DNA from 2 places in the Thioalkalivibrio sp. ALE17 genome. Region 2 is predicted to be linked to the other one. Evidence: riboswitches for the same ligand, from Rfam matches in the RefSeq annotation. Region 2 holds a riboswitch; the other holds the start of a gene.
What was found. A riboswitch is a leader RNA that binds a small molecule or an ion and turns the genes downstream of it on or off. The one in region 2 is predicted to bind cobalamin.

Region 1 (8,201 bases), 270 kb from region 2:
CAGCAAGCTGCGCTGGCTCCTGGATCACGTGGACGGGGCGCGCGAGCGCGCGGAACGGGGCGAACTCGCCTTTGGCACCGTGGACAGCTGGCTGATCTGGAACCTCACCCGCGGGGAACGTCACGTGACCGATGTGACGAATGCCGCGCGCACCCAGCTGTTCAACATTCACACCCTGGAATGGGATTCCGAGCTGCTGGAGCGGTTCGGGGTCCCGCGCGCGATGCTGCCCGAGGTGGTGGACTCCAGTGGCGTGCTGGGCGTGACCGGCGCCGAGATGTTCGGCGGCGCGGAGGTCCCGATCGCCGGCGTGGCGGGGGACCAGCATGCGGCCCTGTTCGGCCAGGCCTGTTTCGAGCCCGGCATGGCCAAGAACACCTACGGGACCGGCTGTTTTCTGCTGATGAACACGGGTGGCACGCCGGTGGAGTCCCGATCCGGCTTGCTCACCACCCTCGCGTGGTCGCTGGACGGCCGGGTGGAATACGCGCTGGAGGGCTCGATCTTTATTGCCGGGGCCGCGATCCAGTGGCTGCGCGACGAGCTTCACCTGATCGACGCGGCCGAGGATTCCGAGTACTACGCGGGCAAGGTGGCGGACGCCGACGGGGTCTACGTGGTGCCCGCCTTCGCCGGGCTGGGTGCGCCGTACTGGGACATGTACGCGCGCGGCGCCATCTTCGGCCTGACCCGTGGAACGCGCAAGGAGCACATCACCCGCGCCACGCTGGATGCGCTGGCCTATCAGACACGCGATGTGATCGATGCCATGGCGCAGGACGCCGGGATCGGGCTGAAGGCCCTGCGGGTCGACGGCGGGGCCGTGGCCAACAACGTGATGATGCAGTTTCAGGCCGACATGCTCGGGGTGCGGGTCGAGCGCCCGGCGGTGACCGAGTCCACCGCGTTGGGGGCCGCCTGGCTCGCGGGACAGGCGGTCGGCTTCTGGACCCGTGACGAGTTGGCGCAGAAGGGTGGGCTGGACCGGGTGTTCGAGCCGCAGATGGACGCGGCCACGCGGGAAGAGTACTACCGCGGCTGGAAGAAGGCCGTGAAGCGCACCATGGGCTGGGCGCGCGAGGACGACAGCGACTCGACGCCGTAGCGGGTGATGGTCTGGGGCCTTGCCGACGCGGGCGGGGGCTTCGCCGCCAAGGCGGCTCCCACAGGGGGCTGCAGGTAGAGCGATGGCTTCGACAGGCAGCCCGGCCCAGATCACTGTGGGAGCGGGCTTGCCCGCGAAGCCCCTGCCAGGCTCGGATTGGGCCCGGGGCTCAGTCCATGCTGGCCGGCTCGGCGGCGAGCTGGCCGGACTGGTAGTCGCTGATGGCCTGTTCGATCTCGTCGGAGGTGTTCATCACGAAGGGGCCGTAATGCGCGATCGGTTCGCCCAGCGGTCGCCCCTTGAACAGCAGCACGCGGGCATCCTGCTGGGCGATCAGGTGGATCTGGGTCTGGCCGCTCCACACACCCATCTGCCCGGTCTGCAGGCCGATGAGCTCGCCGTCGAACACATAGGCCAGCACGCGGTCCTCGAGCTGCACGGCAAGTGACAGGCGATAGCCGGCGGGCAGCGTCAGGTCGGCCATCGCGGCGCCTTCGCCAATCTGCGCCAGCGGGCCCTCGGTATCCCCCGCACTGGTCTGCCAGGACCCGGCAATGGCCTTGAAACGCAGCGGGTCGTCGTCTTCCGGCAGGTGGCGCATTGCGTCGGCGTGCACGTCGCGATAACGCGGCGGGTCCATCTTGCGCCGGGCGGGCAGGTTTACCCACAGCTGGAAGCCGTGCAGGCCCTCGCTGTCGAGCAGGGGCATCTCGGAGTGGATCACGCCGCGGCCGGCGCTCATCCACTGGGCCTCGCCGGCCTCCACGCGGCCCTGATTGCCCATGGAGTCCTCGTGCGTCAGGCCGCCATGGACCAGGTAGGTCAGGGTCTCGAAGCCGCGATGCGGGTGGGCGGGAAAGCCGCCGATGTAGTCCTCGCGCGCGCTTGCCTTGAGCTCGTCCAGCATCAGGAAGGGGTCCAGCCCGCCACGAAAGTCATGGATGCGCCGAATCTTCACCCCGGCCCCGTCCTGGGTGGGATGGGAGGTCTTCACGCTGTCCGGCGGTGTCGGGTTCATGGCGTTCTCCTTCGCAACAGGTCTGCACCATACCGACCATGAAACGAAAAGAAAATTGCATCGTTTCCCGTCATGGGGCCTTTTGTCAGGCGGTGGACAGATCCCAGGAATCGGCAAACGCCTCCAGGCTCTCGATGAAATCGGGATCGTGTTCCTGACGGTTGATGGTCAGGTGCAGGACGACGGCCTGCGGGTCGGGCGGGTGCCCGGTGGTCAGCGTCCAGGCCAGGCCGTTGGGGCAGTCGGGCAGGGACAGGCGCACGCCACCGTTGATGACCTCGCGGTGCACCCGGAACTCGCCCCACAGGCAGTAGACCACGCCGGCATCGGGACCGTCGTCCTGGATCAGCGTGTCGATGGCATCACTGTGAGCGGGCAGGGCGGGGACGTTCAGCCGCCGCTGCAAGGTTTCGGCATCCAGGGTCGCGGGCAGATTGCGGAAGAATTCCATGGCGGTCACTCGTTGCGCGGCAGGAACACGGGCAGGCCGTCGACCTCGCCTACGCTCAGGCGCTGGTTGTAGAGGCGTTCCAGGGCACTGGGCACGAGCATGGTGGCGGTCGGGCCCCAGCATGCCTGGCCGTCGGGGAACAGCAGGAGCAGATGGTCGCAGTAGCGCGCGGCCAGGTTGACGTCGTGCAGGACCAGTACGGCGGCCCGGTGCGCCTGGGCAACGATGCCCTGCACGCGGTTCAGCACGGCGACCTGGTGATGTAGGTCCAGCTGACTGGTGGGCTCGTCCAGCAGGAGCAGGCTGGGGTCCTGGGTCAGCACGGTGGCGATGGCCAGACGCTGCCGCTCGCCCCCGGAGAGCGTGTCCACCATGCGGTGCTCCAGGTCGGCGAGGTCCATCTCCGCCAGGGCGGCCCGGGCGCGGGCGTAATCCTCGGAGGTCTCGATGTCCCAGGGGCGCAGGTAGGGGTGCCGACCGATCAGCGCGGTCTCCAGCACCGTCGCGGGGAAGCCGTCGTAGTGGGTCTGGAAGACCAGGCCGATGCGCCGCGCCAGTTCCGCGCGGGGCAGGTGGTTGATGGCCTGGCCCCGGACCTCGATGGTGCCGGCGCGTGCGGTCCGCAGGCCGGCGAGCGTTTGCAGCAGCGTGCTCTTGCCCGCGCCGTTGGGGCCGAGGATGCCCCAGCACTGGCCGGGGTCGACGGTCAGTTCCAGCGGGGCGCCGGGTGCGCGCCCCGGGATGTCGATCACCAGGTCGTGGGTGGCGAGTAGCGTATCCGGGCCCGGCTTCTGGTGGACGCTGCGCGCGCCCAGGCCCGGGGCTTCATGCGGCCGGCTGTGGGCGGGTGCGGTGGGAGAGCTGGGTGCCATCAGCGGCTCCGGTACAGCAGGAACAGGAACACGGGGACCCCCAGCATCGCGGTGATTACGCCGACCGGCAACTGCTCCGGGGCGATCATGGTGCGGGCGAGGGTGTCGGCCAGCGTCAGCAGGATGCCGCCGCCCAGCGCGGAGGCCGGCAGGATCACGCGCTGGTCGTTGCCGAAGACCAGGCGCAGCATGTGCGGCACGATCAGCCCGACAAAGCCGACCGCGCCGACCTGCATGACTGCGGTCGCGGTGATCAGCGCGGCGGCGACATAGATGCTCCATTCCACCGGGCGCACCGCCACCCCGAGTGCCGCGGCCTGCATCGGGCCGCGCGCGAGCACGTTCAGCGTGCGGCCCAGCGGCAGGGCGAGGAACACGACCAGCACCAGCAGGATCCAGGCGGGATAGGGGTTGCGCGCGTGGGACACATCGCCCATCAGCCAGTAGAGCATCCCGGGCAGCTCGGCCGTGGGGCTGACTGCGAGCAGGAAGCTGATCATGGCGCCCCAGCCCGCCGCGACCACCACGCCCGTCAGAAGCAGGCGCGTGGGGGTCCAGCTGCCGGTACCGTGCGCCAGGCCGAACACGATCACCGTGGACAGCAGGGCACCGGCGAACGCGGCCAGGGAGACGGAGAACATCGACAGGCCCGCGAGCATCGCCAGCAGGGCGCCGACGGAGGCGCCGCCGGAGAGGCCCAGCACGTAGGGGTCGGCCAGCGGGTTGCGCAGCAGCACCTGCATCAGCGCGCCGGCCAGACCCAGCAACCCGCCTGCGGCGAAGGCCGCCAGGGCGCGCGGCAGGCGCAGCTCCAGCACCAGCGTGTCGTGCAGGCGGCTGCCCTCGCCGAGCATCACCGCCAGCAGGTCGCCGGGCGCGATCGCGACACTGCCGAAAGCCAGCGCGATCAGCACCGCCAGCAGCGACGCCGGCAGCAGGACCGCGGCGGCAAGGAGGAAGGCGCGGGTCACGAGGGGTCAGTCCACCCGGCGCAGGCGCGCCCGCTCGAGCTCCTCGCACATCAGGCGGGTGCCCTCGGCGATGCGCGGGGTATGGCGCTGCAGCAGGGACGGCGGGATGAAGAACAGGTTGTCGCGCTGGACCGCGGTCATGTCCTCCCATTGCGTCCAGGCCAGGACCCAGTCGGGGCGATCCTCGCCCATGCCGCCGCCGATGATAACCTCCGGATCGGCCTCGATGACCGCCTCGCGGTCCATGCGCGGGACCAGCCGGTCCAGGTGGCCGAATACGTTCACGCCGCCGCACAGGCGGATGGCCTCGCTGATCAGGTGGTCGTCGTTCACCGTCATCAGGGGCTGTTCCCACACCTGATAGAACAGGCGTACCGGGTCGCGCTCGGCGTAGTCCTGGCGCAGGGTGTCGATCGTGTCCTCGAAGGCCTGCACGGCCTCGTCGCCTTGCGTCTCGGTGCCGGCGAGCTGGGCCATGCGGCGCATGCTGGCGGACACGCCATCGAAGCTGCGGGGCTCCGACACGTAGACGTGGAAGCCGAGCTCGCGCAGGTGTTCGATCTGGGATTGCGAGTTTCCGCTGCGCCAGGCAACGACCAGGTCCGGATCGAGCTGCACGACGCGCTCCATATCGATGCGGCTGTAGCCGCCCACCCGGGGAAGCATCTCCGCCTCCGGCGGGAAGTCACTGTGCTGGGTCGCGCCCACCAGCTTGTCGCCAGCCCCGACGGCGAACAGGACCTCCGTGATATGCGGGGCGAGGCTGACGATACGCTCGGCGGGTTGTTCCAGCCGGATCTCGTGACCGTCATCGTCGGTCACCGAGACCGGGTCGGCCAGTGCCGGCGCCGTGCAAAGCAACGTCGCGACGAGCAGGGCGGAGGAGCGTCCGAGGGTCTTGAAATTCATAAAAATCCGGTGGTTGTGGCGCTGTTGCGAGGTCGAATGGAGGACGTCTGCGGTAGTGCGCGCAAGCCGCAAAAGCGTTTCATCATAGCAGCATGGGCAAGATGGTTTGGTGCCCAAATTGGTCGGGGGCGCGCCGAACGCGTATCATACGGCGGCTTGAATCAGGTGCCTGCAATGCGCAGGTGAAACGGGAAGCCGGTGCAAATCCGGCGCTGCCCCCGCAACGGTAAGTGAGCGGCGAACCACACCGCAGGCTTGGCCACTGTGCCCCCACGGGTCACGGGAAGGCGTCTGTGGCATCGGCAGCCGCCGACGCTCGCGAGCCCGGAGACCGGCCTGGTGATGACGCATCCTGCGATCGTGCGGCGGGCAACGATCGAGGGCACGGGCACCATCTGCGGTGCCCGTTCCTTCGTGGTTTCGCCGTGCCGTCGCCCCGACGGAAACGCATGACGAACCCAGACCCCAAACCGAAAGAAGGGCATCCGAACGCGTTCGCCTCGGCCGAGCGCGAGGCGGTTTATCGCGTGATCGGGGAACGCCGCGACATGCGCCATTTCCGCCCGGATCCGGTGGATGGCGCTACGCTGCGCCGGCTGCTGGAGGCCGCCCACCGCGCGCCCAGCGTCGGGTACATGCAGCCCTGGCGCTTCCTGCGGGTAACCGATCCGGCGCTGCGCGAGGCCCTGCATGCCCACGCCGCGGACGAGCAGGCCCGCACCGCCGAGGCCTGCGGGGAGCGCGCGGTGGAGGTGCACCGCCTGAAGCTGGAAGGGATCCGCGAGGCGGGGGAGTTGCTGGTCGTGGCCCTGACCGACGGCCGCGAACGCTATGTGCTGGGGCGCCGTACGCTACCGGAGATGGACCTGTGCTCGGCGGCCTGCGCGATTCAGAACCTGTGGCTGGCGGCCCGCGCGGAGGGGCTGGGCATGGGCTGGGTCTCGCTGTTCGATCCGGACTGGCTGGCGCGGCAGCTGGACATGCCGGAGGGCGGCTATCCGATCGCGGTGCTGTGCCTCGGCCATGTGGAGCGTTTCTACGACCGGCCAATGCTGGAGACCGCGGGCTGGGATCGTCGGCGGCCCCTGGAAGAACTGGTCTTTCAGGATCGCTGGGGCGTGCCCGGCGAGCTGGCAGCCGACCCGGATGCGGCAGGCGCCGGAAACGGGGCGGACGAACGGACCGGATCCGACAGCGCATGAGCGCCTTCCTGATCCTGATGGGCGCCCTGATCCTCGATCGCTTGTTCGGCGATCCGCGGCGATTCCACCCGCTGGCCGGGTTCGGTCGGCTGGCGGCCTGGGCCGAGGCGCGCTGGCATGCGCCCAGTCGCCTGCGCGGGGCGTTGCTGCTCGCGGCGCTGGTCCTGCCATGGGTGGCGCTGGCCGCTCTGGGGGCGTCGCTGGCGTGGGGCTGGCTGCTGTCGCTGGCGATCCTGACCCTGGCGATTGGCTGGCGCAGCCTGGACGAACACGCCGAGGTGGTCGCGCGGGCCCTGGAGACGGATGATTTGCACGGTGCCCGCACGGGCGTGGGGATGCTGGTCAGTCGGGACACGGAGGCCCTGGACGTGCGCGGGGTGAGCGGGGCGACCATCGAGTCGGTCCTGGAGAACGGCAACGATGCGCTGTTTGCCACGATCTTCTGGTTCCTGGTCGCCGGGGCACCGGGCGTGGTGGCCTACCGGCTGGTCAATACCCTGGATGCGATGTGGGGGTACCGTAACGAGCGGTATGCCACGTTCGGCTGGGCGGCCGCGCGGCTGGATGACGCCATGAACCTGATCCCGGCGCGTCTGACGGCCCTGGCCTATGCCCTGGCGGGGCGCGGGCGGGACGCATTGCAGTGCTGGCGTGAACAGGCCGCCGGATGGAAGAGCCCGAATGCCGGGCCGGTGATGGCCGCTGGGGCCGGTGCGCTGGGCGTGGTGCTGGGCGGCCCGGCGCCCTATGGCGGCCAGCGCGAGTGGCGTCCGCGTCTGGGCATGGGCCGCCTGGCCGATGCCGCGGGCATTCGCCAGGCGGTGGCGCTGGTGGACCGGGCGCTGGCGATCTGGATGGCGTTCATCGTGATGGGGGTGATTGTCGTTGTCCTGTTCTGATCGGCAGAAGGCCCTCATGCCCGAATCCCGGGCGCTCATGCAGGTGCACGGGGGTGGCGTGCGCCAGGCAGCTGCGCGCTACGGCATTCCGGCAAGCGAGTGGCTGGATCTCTCCACCGGCATCAACCCGCATGGCTATCCCGTGGGCGAGGTCCCGCAGCGGGTCTGGGCGCGGCTGCCGGAACCGGACGACGGGCTCGAGGCCGCGGCCGCTGACTATTACGGCACGGCGGCCCTTCTGCCCGTCGCGGGCTCGCAGGCGGCGATCCAGTTGTTGCCGGCGCTGCGCTCGGGTACGGCGCGCGTCGGCATCCTCGAACCCAGCTACAACGAGCACGCCCGGGCCTGGCGGGAGGCCGGACACACGGTACGCCCGCTAAACGGCGAGGCGATCGCCGCGGCGCTGCCCGAGCTGGACGTGCTGGTGCTGGTCCACCCGAATAACCCGACCGGGCAGTGCTTCGAGCGTGCGGACCTGCTGGCCTGGCATGCGGAACTGGCGGCGCGTGGTGGCTGGCTGATCGTGGACGAGGCCTTCATGGATGTGACGCCGGGGGCCAGTCTCGCGCAGGACGCACCGCGCGAAGGCCTGGTGGTGCTGCGTTCTCTCGGCAAGTTCTTCGGGCTGGCGGGCGCGCGGGTCGGGTTCGTGATCGCCGACGACGCGATGCGCGCGCAGCTGGCCGCCCGGCTGGGTCCGTGGGGTCTTGCCGGACCTTCGCGCTGGATTGCTACCCGGGCGCTGACCGACCGCGCCTGGCAGGCCGAGACTCG
Region 2 (8,201 bases):
ACCGCAACCGGGGCCGCGGCGGTGGTGCTGCCACCACCCAAAAAAGAAAAGGCCCGAACCTTCCGGTTCGGGCCTTTTCGGGATATGGCGTCCCCACGGGGATTCGAACCCCGGTCGCCGCCGTGAAAGGGCGGTGTCCTAGGCCTCTAGACGATGGGGACGTAGAGGCAACGTCTTGTTGCTATTCCGGTGGGCCTTTGGGCCGGTCTTCTTCGCTACCCGGTGGCCGATGCAGAAGCGTCGTCACCAGACCGTTGAATACCAGCAAAAACCCGATCGGTACCAGCGCGATGAGGGGCTTGGACCAGGTCTGTTCCCCGGTGAGCATCAGCCCGAATCCGCCGATCAATCCGACTACTGCCAGCACCAATCCAACGTAGAGTGATATGACCCCGAAACGATGCATTGATGAACTCGCAAATCACCTGAGTGGTGGAGCCAGGCGGGATCGAACCGCCGACCTCCTGCATGCCATGCAGGCGCTCTCCCAGCTGAGCTATGGCCCCGTGTCAGGCGAGCGCGTACTGTAGCCAGCACCCCGAAATGTGTCAACCCGCTTCGGCGGAAATTTTCGCCAGCGCGCGGTCGATGCGGGCCAGGGCGCGCTCGCGCCCGATGAGCACCAGCGTATCATCGATAGGCGGGGAGACCGTACCCCCGGTGAGGGCCACGCGCAGCGGCTGTGCGACCTTGCCGAGCTTCAACTCCAGGCGCTCGCCGGTATGCACCACCACCTCGTGCAGCGGCTCCTTTTCCCAGGCGCCCAGTGCGCTGAACCCGTCGTGCAGGGTCTGCAGCACGAGCTTTGCCTCGGCGGTCAGCTGCTTGCGTGCGGCCTTCTCGTCGTAGTCCTCGAACTCGCGATAGAAGTACACGCTGTTCTCGGCCATCTCGCGCAACGTGCGCGCGCGTTCGCGCTGGGCGATCACCACATCGCGCATCGCCGGACCATTGGCCGGATCGATGCCCAGCTGGCCCAGGTGCCAGCCGAACTCCAGCGCCACATGATCCGGGTCCAGCGTCTTGATGTAGTGCTGGTTCAGCCACAGGAGCTTGTCGGGGTTGATCGCCGAGGCGGACTGGTTGACGTCCTCGATATCGAACAGACGCACCAGTTCGTCCACCGAGAAGATCTCCTGGTCGCCGTGGGCCCAGCCCAGGCGCACCAGGTAGTTCAGCAGCGCCTCCGGCAGATAGCCCTCGTCACGGTACTGCATCACCGAGACCGCGCCGTGGCGCTTGGACAGCTTGGCACCGTCCGGGCCCATGATCATCGGCAGGTGGCCGTAGCGCGGCGGTTCCACGCCCAGCGCTTTCAGGATGTTGATCTGGCGCGGGGTATTGTTCAGGTGGTCATCGCCACGGACCACATGGGTGATCCCCATGTCCATGTCGTCGACCACCACCGTCAGGTTGTAGGTCGGCGAGCCGTCGGAGCGGGCGATGATCAGGTCGTCCAGCTCGCTATTCTGGAACGCGACCTTGCCGCGCACCATGTCATCGACGACGGTCACGCCCTCGTCCGGCGTGCGAAAGCGGATGACCGGCTCCACGCCCTCGCGCGGCTCGGTGCGCGCACGGCAACGACCGTCGTAGCGCGGCTTTTCCTTGCGCGCCTTCTGCTCCTCGCGCATCGCATCCAGCTCTTCCTTCGTGCAGTAGCAGCGATAGGCGTGGCCTGCAGCCATCAGCTGGTCGATCACCTCCTTGTACCGGTCGAAGCGTTCCGTCTGGTAGAACGGCCCGTGATCGTAGGTCAGCCCCAGCCAGTTCATGCCCTCGAGGATCGCGTTCACCGACTCCGCGGTGCTGCGCTCCAGATCGGTGTCCTCGATCCGCAGTACGAACTCGCCACCATGGTGGCGGGCGTACAGCCAGGAGAACAGCGCGGTGCGGGCACCGCCGATATGCAGATAGCCGGTCGGACTGGGGGCAAATCGGGTGCGAAAACTCATGCGGGCTACTCGTCTCGATCGGGAGGTGGAAAACGAAGGCGCATAGGGTAGCAGAACGCCACTGCACTGCCGCGCGGACCGCCGACTATACTCGAAATGAGTACACAGACCGGCCGAACCCGGGCCCAAGGAGTACCCATGAAACCCGCTCTTACTCGGCTCTCCACACTGCTCGTGCTGACGGGAGGCCTCGCGCTGGCCGGAAGTGCCATGGGCAGCGACCGCATCGCGCCGCCGGATGGCGCGAAGGCCTATTTCATCAGCCCGCAGGATGGCGAAACGCTCGAAAGCCCGGTGCGGGTCCAGATGGGCCTGCGCGGCATGGGTGTCGCCCCGGCCGGTGTGGAGATGGACAACACCGGCCACCACCACCTGCTGGTGAACAAGCCGCTCGACGAGGTGGACCTGGACGCCTCGCTGCCCTTCTCCGACCACAAGCGCCATTTCGGCGGCGGGCAGACCGAGGGCGAGCTGGAACTGGAACCCGGCGAATACACCCTGCAACTGCTGTTCATGGACTACCGTCACATCAGCTTCGACCCGCCCGTTGTCTCCGAGAAGATCACGATTACCGTGGAATAGATCTGTACCACCCCATCAAAAAGCCCCCCTCCGTTTCCGGAGGGGGGCTGGCACATTCGATTCCGATGCGGCCGGTTACGGCAGCGCAGGAATCTCGAACTGCGGCATTTCGCCGGTCAGCGCGTGCATGAAGGCCTCGATATCCGCGACCTCGTCATCACTGAAGTCCTGCCCCAGCATTTCCTCGCCCATGATGCGGATCGCCTCTTCCAGCGTGGCGGTCTCCCCGTTGTTCATGTAGGGATAGGTCAGGGCTACGTTGCGCAGGGTCGGGGTCTTGAACGCAAACCGGTCGCTCTCCTCACCCGTGACCAGGTAGCGGCCCTCGTCCTCCGAACCCGGCACCTGGATGCGGTGGAAGTTGCTGTCGGTCAGCGCCGGCCCACGGTGACAGGCCACGCAGCCGTTGTCGGCGAACAGCTTCATCCCGCGCATCTGCTGCTCGCTCATCGCGCCCTCATCCCCGGCCAGCCAGCGATCCAGCGGCGAGTTCGGGGTGTTCAGCGTACGCTGGAACGTCGCTAGCGCCTTGGCCACGTGGTCGGTATTGATCACGTTGTCGCCGTCATAGTCGGGATAGGCGGCCTCGAATTTCTCCTGGTACTCATTGAACTCCTCCAGGCGGGCGATCGCATCCTCCAGCGGCATCGCCATCTCGATCGCGTCCTGGATCGGGCCCAGGGCCTGCCCCTCCAGGTCGTCCTCGCGGCCATCCCAGAACTGCGCAGTGAAGAAGCCGGAATTCAGCACGGTCGGGGTATTGCGCTCGCCAACCTGGCCATCGTGGCCCACCGCGCGCGGGATGCGGTCCGCCCAGCCCAGCGCCGGGTTGTGGCAGGTCGCGCAGGAGATCACGCCGGAGCTGGAGATGCGCGGCTCGAAGAACAGCATCTTGCCCAGCTCGATCTTCTCCTTGGTCATCGAGTTGTCCGCCGGGATCGGCGGCAGCGCCGGCAGCGGCTCGAACACATCCCGGTACTGCGAGTAGTCGGTATCCGCCACGGCGGGCGCGGCCACGCCAAGCGCCAGGGCGGTGCAGGCCGAAAAGATGGCGCTGCGAAGATAAGAACGTCGGATCATGGCAAGTCTCCCTGAGATTGGATCGGTGTCGGCGAAGACCGATATAGACTCGGTCCAAATCACCTGAATCCCACCCTATCGACCCGGTATTCGATCGACCAGCGAAATCAGCGCTCCCGTTGATCCAGATCAATCAATGCGGTTGGTCGCTCATCAAACGCACCTCTTGCCAGCCTATTTGTAACCCCAGTAACCTTCGCCCCGCCTCCAGGTGCCCTGGCGTTCCATCGCCGGGGATAATCGGGAAGCCGGTGCGCGAACTGCCGTTCGCAATGCCGGCACTGCCCCCGCAACGGTAGGTGAAGACAACGGATCAACAACCACTGCGCCGCAATCCGGCGTGGGAAGGCGATCCGCCCGGGCACCCCCGCCCGCTTCACGAGTCCGGAGACCGGCCAGGAGGAAACCTGACGCTGCGGCGGGCAAGTGGTCGGGTCGGGCTCGCTGTGTCCATAGTCCCCGACCTCCCCTGGCCCACCCAGCGTCGTTCCATCCACGGCGCACGGGGTGTGCGTCCCAGGGAGAATGACCTTGAACAAACCGACCCGACGACCCGGCCGGCCGCCACTCCTGGCTCCGGCCCCGACCCTTCTCGGCCTGTTGATCGCCAGCGGCGGGGCTTCCCCCCTCCAGGCACAGTTCGAGTTCGGCAGCGAAGCCGACGGCTTCGCCATCACCCTGGACCCGCTCATCCAGGGCCGCTACGCCATCGAGCGGGGCGACGAGGGAACCACCACCGAATTCGACTTTCGCCGCGCCTGGCTGGATACGACGGGCACCCTATTCCACCCCGATCTTAGTTTTCGCCTGCAGCCCGACTTCAGCAGCGGCGAGCTCTCGATGCGCGATGTCTGGCTCCAATACGCACTGACCGAGTCCCTCGACCTGCGCGCCGGCCAGTTCACCGTACCCTTCGGCCTGCCGCGGGACATCGGTGGCCCCAACCGGCTGTTCACCGAATTGAGCATCGCGGGGAATCAGTTCGAGGTCCCGGCTGGACGCGATACCGGCGTCACCCTACTGGGGGGCGACAGCGACGACCGGGCCTGGGCCATCGGCGTGTTTGATGGTCGCGGCCGCCTTGACCAGCGGGATGACCGACCGTCCACCTCCGGCCACCTGTTCAGCGCTCGGGGGGCCTGGGCACCGGTAGGCACCCTTCCACGCGACAACACGACCGTCGGCAAGCCGGTCGAGCATACAGTGGCCCACGGCGTCGGCCTGCAGGCGGCGAACCGCAATCACCTGCGCGACTGGACTCGCGGGCGGGAGAACCAGGTAAATCAGCAACGCGCCGACTGGGTCACCGCAACGGCCGACAGCGTCGTCAAGTTTGCCCGCACCGCCATTTCATTCGCCGCCTTCCGCCGCGACGTATCGCCCGATCACGGCCCCTCCTACCACGACTTGGGCGCCGAACTCGAGCTGGCTCAGGCACTGCCCTGGGAGGGGCTCGAGGTTGCCGCGCGCCACGCTGTGCTGCGCCACGACGCCGGCAACGACCTCGGCACCGACGAGCGCTGGCAGCGCGAGCGGGGCGCCGGCCTCAACTGGTACCACCGCGGCCAGCGACAAAAAACCCAATTGATGTGGCTGGACCGCGACGCCGGCACTTCGGACTGGGAGCTGCACTTGCAGCACCAATTCCGCTTCTGACACTGGAAAGGAGATCCGACATGACTCGACCCCCCTTTACACCGGCCCTCCGGATCGCCGGCCTTGTCCTGTTCCTGCTTGCCGCCACCGGCGCCCATGGCGACGAGGTGACGCTCCCCATGCCCGGCCCCTGGGGCAAAGACTACAGCGAGACGATGGACAACCCGGCCACAGTGGACGCCACCGAGGCCTTCCAGCGCTTCCGCCAGCAAAGCATGCAGGGCACCTCAGCCACCTACCGCAGCATCGAGCAGATCCTGCGCTACGACGCACCGTTCGCCGAGCGCCTGCCCGACCTCGCCGAGGAACTGGCGCGCCGAGCCGCCGACATCGAAACCTGGTTCGCTCGCGAGACCCCGGCGCGGGGCGGCGAACCCGGCGCCCTGCCCGCGGCCTGGGAGGACCCGGAGTTCTCCGAGTACAAGGCAGCCTACCGCGAGGCCGCCGAACGACTGCAGCGCAAGGTCGAGGCGGCCGAGGACCTGGAGAACGAAGACTTCCAGCTTCGCGCCACCGAGGCCCTGAACGGCGTGCGCCACCATTGCTTGGCCTGCCACGACCACTACCGCCGCCGCTAAACCGGGCGGGAACCAAGGGGCCGCCTCACGGCGGCCCTTTCCGTGGTCCTGATCGAGAAGAAACCGCCTTCGCCTGCAAGCAGACTCCTACAGGTTCCTGGCGATGTGGGAACCTGCTTGCAGGCGAAAAGCCCAGTGCCCCACAACACCCACCGGAGTCACCCCTGCCTGCGGAAGATCGGGGCCGCCGCCGCTTAGTCCCCGTCCATGCCGCGGTAACGGCGCACATGCGCCGGGTCGTACAGCGCACTGTCGCGGAAATCGCCCGGGTCCAGCGCCGGGCCCACCAGGATCAGCGCCGAGCGCCGCGTGGTCAGGGCCTGCGCCCGTTCCGCGATATTCCCCAGCGAACCGCGCACCACGGTCTCGTCCGGCCAGCTGGCACGGAAGACGATAGCCACCGGGCAGTCGCAGCCGTAGTGCGGCCGCAGGTCCTCGACCACGGTCTCGATATTGTGCAGCGAAAGATGGATCGCCAGGGTCGCCCCGGTGGCGGCAAAGCTCGCCAGCCGTTCGCGCTCCGGCATGGAGGACGCCCGTCCCGGCGTGCGCGTCAGCACCACCGACTGCGCCACCTCCGGCACCGTCAGTTCCCGCCCCAGGGTCGCGGCGGCGGCGGAGAATGCCGGCACGCCGGGCGTGATGCTGTACTCGATCCCGGCCGCCTCCAGCCGACGGATCTGCTCGCCCAGCGCGCTGTAGACCGACAGGTCGCCGGAGTGCAGGCGCGCCACGTCCTGGCCCGCCGCGTGGGCGCGTTCGATCTCCTCCATGATCGCGTCCAGCGTCAGCGGCGCGGTGTTGACCACGCGCGCCCCCTCCGGGGCATGTTCCAGCACGGCCTCCGGCACCAGTGAACCCGCGTACAGGCACACCGGACAGGCCGCAATACGATCCCGGCCGCGCAGGGTCAGCAGATCCGCGGCACCCGGGCCTGCACCGACAAAATGAACCGTCATGATGACTCCTCGAAAAGATGTTGGCGGTCGACCCAGGCCACCGCGCAGCTGGCCTGCGGTGACAGACGCCGCGGCAACAGCAGACGCGCGCCCTCGCCGGCCGCTGCCAGCGCCGCTGCCTCGGCCACGGAACCGACCCCGGCCGTTGCACGCACCCGTGGCGACTCCGTCAGCATTCCCCCCTGGCAGTCCGCAAGGGCGGCCATGGACGGGAATACGAGTTCCAGTTCCAGCTCCCGCGCGACCGTCGCCAGCATGCGACTGTCACTCTTATGCACCGGTGCCGCCAGCTGCCGGGCCCCGAGCACTCCGGCACGCTCCACTCCCAGCACGGCGCGAGCCTCGGCCAGTACCTCGCGCATCAGACCCTCCAGCTCCCGGGCCGTACAGGCGGAGGCGAAGCCGACGCCCGGCACGACCAAGCCCCCCTCCTGGTTCAGATCCGGCGCAGGGCCCACAGGGTCACCGGCCGCAGCGGTTTCCAGCCGGACATCGCGCCCAGCGGTTCCGAGCGACTCACATTGATGCGTGTCAGCTCGCCACCATGGCGCTCGCGAGCCGCCGCCAACACCGCATCGCCCTCCACCGTCACGCTGCTGGCGACCAGGCGCCCCCCCGGGCACAGACGCTCCACGCAGTGTTCCACCAACCCGGGCGTCGTCAGCCCACCACCGATGAAGATCGCGTCGGGGGCAGACAGGTCATCCAGCGCCTCCGGCGCGCGCCCGTGGATGCGGCGCAGTGCCGGCACCCCCAGCGCGCTCGCGTTGCGCGCGATGCGTTCCAGACGCTCCGCACGCGGCTCGATGGCCACCGCTTCATTGGCCGGGTCCGCCAGCATCCACTCGATGCCGATGGAACCGGAACCGGCACCCACGTCCCAGAGCCGTTCGCCACGACCAGGTGCCAGCAGGGCCAGTGCCACCGCACGCACCTCGCGCTTGGTAATCTGACCATCCTGCTCGAACTCCGCCTCCGGCCGACCGGCGCTCGCCGCAAGCACCGTTGCTGCCGGATCGGCCCGGCACTCCAGCGCCACGGTGTTCAGTGCCTCGATCCCGACCTCCGGCCAGGCATCGGCACGCGCGCTGACGGCCGTCTCGTTGGCCGCGCCCAGGGACTGCAGTACGGTCAGGGTGGAATCACCGAAGCCGAGCCCGGTCAACCAGCGTGCCAGCTCCGCCGGCGTGTCTCCGTCGCGGCTCAGGATCAGCAACCGCGCGCCGTTGTGCAGCCAGGGCCGCAGCGCCTCCATGGGCCGGCCGTGCACCGACAGGCAGCGGGTCTGCTGCAGCGGCCAGCCCATCCGCGCAGCCGCCAGGCTGAACGCCGAGGGCGCGGGCCAAACACAGGTCTGAGCGACCGGGAAACGTCGCATCAGGGTCGCCCCC

Region 1: another riboswitch for cobalamin. It lies ahead of bluB (5,6-dimethylbenzimidazole synthase); the one in region 2 lies ahead of H609_RS0101255 (porin).

The regions. Positions count from the first base shown of each region.
Region 1 covers NZ_AUDT01000001.1:7,100-15,300, reverse strand. Annotated here, with positions in the region: gene glpK (glycerol kinase GlpK) at 1-1,105, shown strand, start outside; gene H609_RS0100080 (pirin family protein) at 1,275-2,123, opposite strand; gene H609_RS0100075 (hypothetical protein) at 2,209-2,574, opposite strand; gene H609_RS0100070 (ABC transporter ATP-binding protein) at 2,580-3,446, opposite strand; gene H609_RS0100065 (iron ABC transporter permease) at 3,446-4,417, opposite strand; gene H609_RS0100060 (cobalamin-binding protein) at 4,424-5,326, opposite strand; cobalamin riboswitch at 5,473-5,681, shown strand; gene bluB (5,6-dimethylbenzimidazole synthase) at 5,776-6,528, shown strand; gene cbiB (adenosylcobinamide-phosphate synthase CbiB) at 6,525-7,427, shown strand; gene cobD (threonine-phosphate decarboxylase CobD) at 7,444-8,201, shown strand, end outside.
Region 2 covers NZ_AUDT01000001.1:273,814-282,014, forward strand. Annotated here, with positions in the region: tRNA gene H609_RS0101225 (tRNA-Glu) at 86-161, opposite strand; gene H609_RS0101230 (hypothetical protein) at 182-406, opposite strand; tRNA gene H609_RS0101235 (tRNA-Ala) at 431-506, opposite strand; gene gltX (glutamate--tRNA ligase) at 549-1,955, opposite strand; gene H609_RS0101245 (DUF4399 domain-containing protein) at 2,094-2,537, shown strand; gene H609_RS0101250 (cytochrome-c peroxidase) at 2,613-3,617, opposite strand; cobalamin riboswitch at 3,810-4,032, shown strand; gene H609_RS0101255 (porin) at 4,143-5,273, shown strand; gene H609_RS0101260 (cytochrome c) at 5,294-5,851, shown strand; gene cobM (precorrin-4 C(11)-methyltransferase) at 6,046-6,810, opposite strand; gene H609_RS0101270 (cobalamin biosynthesis protein) at 6,807-7,268, opposite strand; gene H609_RS0101275 (bifunctional cobalt-precorrin-7 (C(5))-methyltransferase/cobalt-precorrin-6B (C(15))-methyltransferase) at 7,247-8,201, opposite strand, start outside.